DNA from 2 places in the Massilia suwonensis genome. Region 1 is predicted to be linked to the other one. Evidence: riboswitches for the same ligand, from Rfam matches in the RefSeq annotation. Region 1 holds a riboswitch; the other holds the start of a gene.

Region 1 (4,002 bases):
TGCCGACCACGTAGACCACGTACATTGGCTGGGCGGCGCCGGCCTGCGGCTGCGCCAGCTCGGTTTCGCGCACCACGCTGACCGGGCTGGCCGGCCTGGCCGTGCGCTCGGCCGGCCGGTCCAGGCAGGCCACCACGGCCAGCCCGGCAAAGGCCCCGAAGATCCATACCTCGACGTTGCGCGCAAGGTGCATGAACTGCCTCATCTGCTTCTCCTTCACGGTGGATGCGAGCGGCCGGGAACGGCCGTCTTCCCATCGTGCCCGTCCAGCCTGACTCGATATTGCAACGAATCAAGCCGAAATCATTCCTATTGGAAACAGAACCACATCCGGGCGGGACGCTGGAAGCATGGGCAGCGTAAAATACCGCCTCGTTCGCAGAAATTTGAAAGCACAGCATGTCGATACAATGGTTCCCAGGCCACATGAACTCCGCCAAGAAGCAGGCGGAAGAGCAGATGGAGTTCGTCGATCTCGTCATCGAGGTCCTCGACGCGCGCCTGCCCGAGGCGAGCTGCAACCCGCTGGTCGACCGCATGCGCAAGTTTCGCCAGCGTCCGGTACTGAAAATCCTGAACAAGATCGACCTGGCCGACCCGGCTGCGACGGCAGCCTGGAAGGCCTATTACGATGCCCAGCCCGGCGTCACCGCCTATCCGATGACGACCAAGAAGCCGGCCGACGTCGCGCGCATCCCGGCGCTGGCGCTGTCGCTCGCCCCGCACCGCGGCGTGCCGACCAAGCCGCTGCGCATCATGATCATGGGCATCCCGAACGTCGGCAAGTCGACGCTGATGAACGCGCTGCTGAAAAAGCGCGTGGCGAAAGTCGGCGACGAACCGGCCGTCACCAAGACCCAGCAAAAGCTGTATCTCGACAAGCACACGGTGCTGGTCGATACCCCGGGCCTGATGTGGCCGAAGATCGAGATGGCCAGCGACGGCCTGATGCTGGCCGCCAGCCATGCGATCGGCACCAATGCGCTGATCGAGGAGGAGGTCGCCTTCTTCCTGGGCGACGTCCTGCTCGAGCGCTATCCGCAGCTGCTCACCGCCCGTTACGGCTTCAAGACCGAGGGCCTGGACGGCATCGGCGTGGTCGAGAACGTGGCCGCGCGCCGCGGTTTCCGCGTGCGCGGCGGCGAGTTCGACGTCGAGAAGGCGGCGCACGTGCTGCTGCACGATTACCGCAGCGGGGCGATTGGGCGCATCAGTCTCGAAACCCCCGAGACGCGTGCGGCCCGTCTGGAGGCGCACCGGATCGAGATGGAAGAGAAGGCGCGTATCGCGGCCGAGAAGGCGGCGTTGAAGGCCGAAGAGGCGATGCGCGGGAAGCGCGGGACGTAACAGCGTTTCGATCGTTCATCGGCCGCGTGACGCGTGGGCTCGGAGAGCCCACGCTACGCTGCGCAGCCGTTGTAGGGTGGGCTCTCCGAGCCCACGCGGTTCACCGTGTGAATCGCCCGCACCTTCGACCTCATTGCGTTGACAGGTATATAATGCACCCCGTTCTGGTGCCCGCGCACGCAATCCGCATGCGCAGTTAAACGGGAAACACGACGCCACGGCGCCTCCGGCGCCCGGCCAACGTGTGCTGCCCCCGCAACGGTCAACAAGCGTCGCTCCGGCGACAGGCCGCCTCGAAAACCACTGTGCCACAGGTGCAGGAAGGTGAGGCGGTCCCGCTTGCCAGCCCGGATACCGGCCAGGACAGGTGGACCTCGTCGCATGGCGACGTCCGTTGAATCCGACTTGCGGGGACGCAGGCCGGATGCACACCCTATCGAAGAACTACAACATGACTTTTGCTGCTGTTTCGAACAGCGCGCCGGCCCTCAAGCCGCTCGCGCTGGCCTGCGCCGTTTCCCTTTCCCTGTTCGCCGCGGCGGCCCACGCCGACGAGCAAGCCCTCACCACCGTCCACGTGACCGGCGCCCGTTTTCCGAGCGACGCCGCCTTGCCGCCCGTCGGCGCGACCGTCATCACGGCCGAGGAAATCCGTACTGCCGGCGTCAACGACGTCAACGCCGCGATTCGCAAGATCGGCGGCGTGTACGGCCGCCAGAGCCTGACCGGCTCGCCCGACTTCGGCCTCGACCTGCGCGGCTTCGGCACCAACAGCGCCCAGAACCTGGTGGTCCTGGTCGACGGCGTGCGCATGAACGAAAACGAACTGACCGACGCCGTGCTGTCCACCATCCCCGTCGACACCGTCGAGCGCATCGAGATCACGCGCGGCGGCAGCAGCGTGCTGTACGGCGAAGGCGCGACCGGCGGCGTGATCAACATCATCACCAAACGCGGCGCAGAAGCCGGCTACCACGGTACCGTCGTGATGGAGGCCGGCCAGCGCCACCAGTTCGACACCCGCGCCTCGCTGCGCCATGGCGAGGGTCCCTTGTCCTTCGATATCGCGGCCGACCGCCAGGGCACCCACAACGACCGCGAGAATGCCCAGTTCCGCCAGAAGAGCATCAGCGGCGGCGTCCAGTGGGCGCAGGACGCGACCCGCGTCGGCCTGCGCGTCGAGAGCGCGCGCCAGGACCAGCGCTTCCCCGGTTCGCTGACGATCGAACAGTTCGAGCAGAATCCGCACCAGACCAATACCCCGACCGACTTCGGCACGCTGTCCACCGACCGCGTTACCGCCTTTGCCGAACAGCGCATCGGCAGCGTCGAACTGGCCGCCGAGCTGTCGCACCGCGAACGCAAAGTCAGCTCGAACTATGATTTCGGCGGCTTCATTTCGGAGTCGGCCTACCGCAGCCGCCAGACCCAGTTCTCGCCGCGCCTGCGCCAGATCACCCGTTCCGGCGGCCTGCTGAACGAGGCCGTCGCCGGCGTCGACCTGATCCGCTGGGAGCGCGGCGACGACCTGGGCTTCGGCACCTGGGTCCGCCAGCGTTCGAACGCACTCTACCTGCGCGACGAGATGCGCTGGGACAGTGCCTGGAATGCGCGCCTCGCCGTGGGCGGGCGTCACGAAAAGTTCAAGAAGGACAGCAGCGCCCCCTTCGAGGCCGGCAATCCCTTCTCCGGTCCGCCGAACGGCAGCCGCTCGCTGAACGCCTGGACGCTCGAAGGCAGCATCGATCCGCTGGCCGGCGTCACCGTACACGCGAAGGCAGGGCAGAGCTACCGCATCGCCAATGCCGATGAAAACGCTTTCCGTTCCAGCACCGGCCTGCTCGAACCGCAAACCTCGCGCGACCTGGAACTGGGCGTGACGGTCGGCGACAAGGCGCGCCAGGTATCGGCACGCGTGTTCCGCCACCGCCTGCGCAACGAGATCTTCTTCGATCCGACCGTGACCGCGCTCACTCCCTTCGGCGCCAACACCAACCTCGACCCGACCCGCCGCCAGGGCATCGAACTCGACGCCGCCGCCGACCTGCCGGCCAACCTGCGCCTGAGCGGCCACGTCCAGCACGTGCAGGCCGAATTCACCGACGGTCCGAATGCCGGCCGCGAGATGGTGCTGGTGCCGAAGAACGTGCTGACCGCGCGCCTGGCCTGGCTGCCGGGGAATGGCCAGACGGCCGACCTGGGTGTCCAGTACGTCTCGAACCAGCGCTACGGCAGCGACTTCGCCAACGACTGCGGCGCGCGCATTCCCTCGTACACGACTGTCGACGCGCGCTATGCGGTCAAGGTCGGCGCCTGGGAATTCGCCGTCAATGGCCTGAACCTGGCGGACCGCCAGTACTACAGCCAGGCCTTCGGCTGCCGCAGCGGCATCTATCCGAGCGACGGACGCCAGCTCAAGCTGTCGGCGCGCTACGACTTCTGATGTCGTGAACGTGCTCGCCGCCGCCTCGCCCGCACGCAGGCGCGCCACGCTGGCGCTGCTGGGCGCGTGCGCGCTGGCGGCGCTGCTGGGCGCGGGCCTGGCCGGCTCGGTGCCGGTGTCCCTCGCCGACATGCCGCGCGCGCTGGCCAGCCTGCTGGCCGGCACGCCCGACGGCATGGCGGCGACCCTGCTCGACCTGAGATTGGGCCGCG
Region 2 (4,002 bases), on a different contig from region 1:
CCTGCGCTGCTCGTCTTCGCCGGCGACCACGGCATCGTCGCCGAAGGCGTCTCGGCCTATCCGCAGGAAGTCACCTGGCAGATGGTCGAGAACTTCCTTGCCGGCGGCGCCGCCATCAATGTCCTTGCGCGTCAGAACGGCTGCGCCCTGCAAGTGATCGATGCCGGCGTCAACCACGACTTCGGCACACGGCCTGGGCTCGTCGACCGCAAGATTGCGAGGGGCACGCGCAACTTCGCGCACGAGCCGGCGATGACGGCTGAAGAATGCGCACTCAGCCTGGAACGTGGGATGGCACTGGTGCGCGACCTGCCTGGGAACGTCGTGGGATTCGGCGAAATGGGGATCGGGAATACGACGGCAGCCGCGGCGCTCATGCACAAGCTGGCGAACATGCCGCTGGCCGAATGCGTCGGTGCCGGCACCGGCCTGCCACCCGAAGGCGTCCAGCGCAAGCAGGCGGTACTGGAAAGCGCGACGCGCACGCACGCCCAGGTGAGCGAACCGTTGGCAGTGCTTGCCACCTTCGGCGGCTTCGAGATCGCGATGATGGCCGGCGCCATGCTGCAGGCGGCCGCGCTGCGCAAGGTCCTGCTCATCGACGGCTTCATCGTCACCAGCGCGCTGCTGGTCGCCGCCAGGCTGCAGCCGGCTATCCTCGACTACTGCGTCTTCGCCCATTGCTCCGACGAGCAGGGGCATCGCCGCATGCTTGATTACCTCGGCGCCCAGCCGCTGCTGCAGCTCGGGTTGCGTCTGGGCGAAGGCACGGGTAGCGCGCTCGCCCTGCCCCTGCTGCATGCGGCGGTCAACTTCCTGGACCAGATGGCGACCTTCGGTTCGGCCCAGGTCAGCACGCAGTCGGCCTGAAAGTCAGCCTTACATGCAGCAGCTGCGCCTCTTCTTCATCGCCCTGCAGTTCTTCACGCGCCTTCCGATTCCGCGCTGGGTCGGCTTCCAGCCGGACTGGCTGCATCAATCCTCGCGCTATTTTCCGCTGGTCGGCTGCGTGGTCGCGGCCGTCGCCGCAGCGGTGTACTTCCTTGCCGCGCTGGTCCTGCCGGCTCCGGTGGCGGCCGTCCTCTCCACTGCCGCCTCGATCTACATCACGGGCGCCTTCCATGAAGACGGCTTCGCCGATACCTGCGACGGCTTCGGCGGCGGCTTGAATCCCGAACGCGTACTCGAGATCATGAAGGACTCGCGCGTCGGCGCCTACGGTGCGATCGGCATCGCCTGCATGCTCGGCCTGAAGTGCACGGCGCTGGCGATGCTGCCGCCTGGCAGCGCCATTGCCGCGCTGTTCCTCGCGCACCCGCTGTCGCGCCTCGCCGCGACCTCGCTCATCTGGCGCATGGATTACGCGCGCGCCGAGGGCAAGGCCAAGCCGATGGCGCAGCAGATGCAGACCAGCGAATTCGTCATCGCCGCCTGCACCGCCCTGCTGCCCGCCGTGCTGCTGCTGCATGTCGGCGCGCTCTCGCCTGCGGCACTCGGCGCCAGCCTTCTGACCGCAAGCCTGGCCGCCCTTTGGCTGGCGCGCATGTTCCAGCGCCGGATCGGCGGCTATACCGGCGACTGCCTCGGCGCCGTCCAGCAGCTGGCAGAAGTCGCGATCTACCTTGGTGTACTGGCCAGCCTGGGCCAGGGCGCGCTGCGCTGAGCATGCGCCTGCTGCTGGTCCGCCATCCTCGTCCCGATGTCGCAGCCGGCGTGTGCTACGGCAGCGCCGACGTGCCGGCTAACGCGGAAGAGACAAGGCGCGTTCATACCACGTTGAGCGACGCCGGATTCCCCGGCCCTCTGCCCGTATATGCCAGTCCGCTGCGACGTTGTGCGGGCTTGGCCCGCCTACTGGCCGGCGACCAGGTCGTGTTCGACGCGCGCCTGGCCGAAATGGACTTCGGCGCCTGGGAACTACGCAGCTGGGATGACATCGGCCGCGATGCGGTCGACGCCTGGAACGCCGACCTGCTCCATTACCGTCCCGGCGGCGGCGAAAGCCTGCTGCAGGTAGCCCGTCGCGTGACTGCCTTCCGCGACGCCCTGTACGCCGCCGGCCACCCGGAAGCACTCGTCATCTGCCACGCCGGCACCATGCGCCTGCTCACCGCCATGCAAGGCGGCGCCGCGCCCGAACAGGCCGCGCTGCAGGCCGCATCGACCCCGCATCGCATCGCCTACGGCGAAATGCTTGTGCTGAAAGATTGACAACGCCGTATAATTGCGGCGTTTTGGTGCTCGCGCCTGTGTTCACAGGCGCAGTTAAACGGGAAACACGAAGCTCGATAAGAGCCAACGTGTGCTGCCCCCGCAACGGTAAGCAAGTACCGCGTTCACGCGGCCAACCGTCTCCCCAGACCACTGTGCATTCGCATGGGAAGGTCGGACGGCTTCACTTGCCAGCCCGGATACCGGCCAAAAGGTGGAAGCGTGCCATGCCCTGCATGCGCGCTTCTGTTCAATCTGGCCTACGGGGACGTGGGCTGGTTGTCCAACCATAGACCATCATGCACTTTTACGTTTCACGGCAAGCGGCCGTCTCGTCGCTCGCCCTCGCCATGGCTGCGCCTTGTGCGTTCGCCGATACCACCCCTGTCGATACCGTCGTCGTCACAGCAAGCCGCATGCCACAGCGCGCCGTCGACGTCATTGCCGACACCACCGTCATCCACGCCGAAGAGATTGCCCGCGCCGGCGCCGGTTCGATTGCCGACATCCTGGCGCGCCAGCCCGGCATCGAGATCGGCCGCAACGGCGGCGCCGGTGCGAACACCAGCCTGTTCCTGCGCGGCGCCAATAGCAACCAGGTCGTCGTCCTGCTCGACGGCGTGCGCATCGGCTCGTCCACGACCGGCAGCGCCAGCTGGAATGCGGTGCCACTCGAATCGATCGAGCGCATCGAAATCGTCTACGGTCCCCTGAGCACGCTGTACGGCGCCGACGCCATCGGCGGCGTGGTCCAGATTTTTACGCGCAGGGGTGAGCCGGGCTTCGCGGCAGCGGCCTCGATCGGCGCCGGCAGCGACGCCACGCGCCAGGCCAGCGCCCATCTGTCCGGCGCCAGCGGCGGCGAGCATGCCGTCACCTACGCCATCGGCGCCGGCCACGAACGTTCGGACGGCTTCTCGGCCACCCAGCCGGGCGCCTTCGGCTACAACCCGGACGACGACGGCTACCGCCGCAGCAGCGCCAGCGGCCGCGTCACCCTGGCACTCGCGCCCGGCCACGAAGTCGGCGCCCAGTTCCTGCACAGCCGCCTGCGCGCCGAGTACGACAACGGCGCCGGCAGCTTCGAGGCCTACAGCCGCCAGGATCTGGATACCGCCGCCGCCTTCATGAGCAACCAGTTGCTGCCGAACTGGCGCAGCACCGTGCAGCTCGCGCGCTCGGAAGACAAGTCCGGCAGCTTCACCAGCAGCGCTGCCAGCGGCGCCAGCCAGATCGACACCCGGCAGGACGAGTTCACTTGGCAGAACACATTGACGCTGGGCCGCGACACCCTGCAGCTGCTCTACGGCCACCGCAAGGAAAGCGTCGAGTCGAGCTCCACCGCCGCCCTGGGACGCGCGCGCATCACCAACTCGTACGCCGCCGCCTACGCGCTGCGCCGCGCGCGCCACCTGTTCGACCTCAGCGCGCGCCAGGACCGCTCGCACTACGGCGACAAGAACACCGGCGCCGCCGGCTACGGCTACCAGTTCGACGACGGCCTGCGCGCCACGGCCAGCGTCGGTACCAGCTTCCGCGCCCCGACGTTCAACGAGCTGTACTACCCGGGCTACGGCGTGCCCACCAACCAGCCCGAACGCGGGCGCAACGCCGAACTCGGCTTGCGCTACGAGCGCGCCGGCACCAGCGTCGACGCCACCTGGTTCCGCAACCGCCTGACCGACATGATCGTCTCGGCCACGCCCTGCCCCGACCGGCGCGACGGCCGTACCGGCAGCTGCGCCTACAACGTGGCCTCCGCCACCCTGGAAGGCGTGACGCTGGCAGCGG

The links. Region 1 has a riboswitch for cobalamin ahead of ACFPQ5_RS20620 (TonB-dependent receptor). Riboswitches for the same ligand answer to the same signal wherever they lie in the genome.
Region 2: it holds a riboswitch for cobalamin, as region 1 does, so the genes downstream of both, ACFPQ5_RS03445 (TonB-dependent receptor domain-containing protein) here and ACFPQ5_RS20620 (TonB-dependent receptor) in region 1, are expected to answer to the same signal.

The regions. Positions count from the first base shown of each region.
Region 1 is NZ_JBHSMR010000014.1:55,307-59,308, forward strand. It holds gene ACFPQ5_RS20610 (hypothetical protein) at 1-205, opposite strand, end outside; gene ylqF (ribosome biogenesis GTPase YlqF) at 400-1,347, shown strand; cobalamin riboswitch at 1,496-1,724, shown strand; gene ACFPQ5_RS20620 (TonB-dependent receptor) at 1,772-3,790, shown strand; gene ACFPQ5_RS20625 (FecCD family ABC transporter permease) at 3,795-4,002, shown strand, end outside.
Region 2 is NZ_JBHSMR010000007.1:504-4,505, forward strand. It holds gene cobT (nicotinate-nucleotide--dimethylbenzimidazole phosphoribosyltransferase) at 1-870, shown strand, start outside; gene ACFPQ5_RS03435 (adenosylcobinamide-GDP ribazoletransferase) at 884-1,663, shown strand; gene ACFPQ5_RS03440 (histidine phosphatase family protein) at 1,666-2,211, shown strand; cobalamin riboswitch at 2,219-2,437, shown strand; gene ACFPQ5_RS03445 (TonB-dependent receptor domain-containing protein) at 2,628-4,002, shown strand, end outside.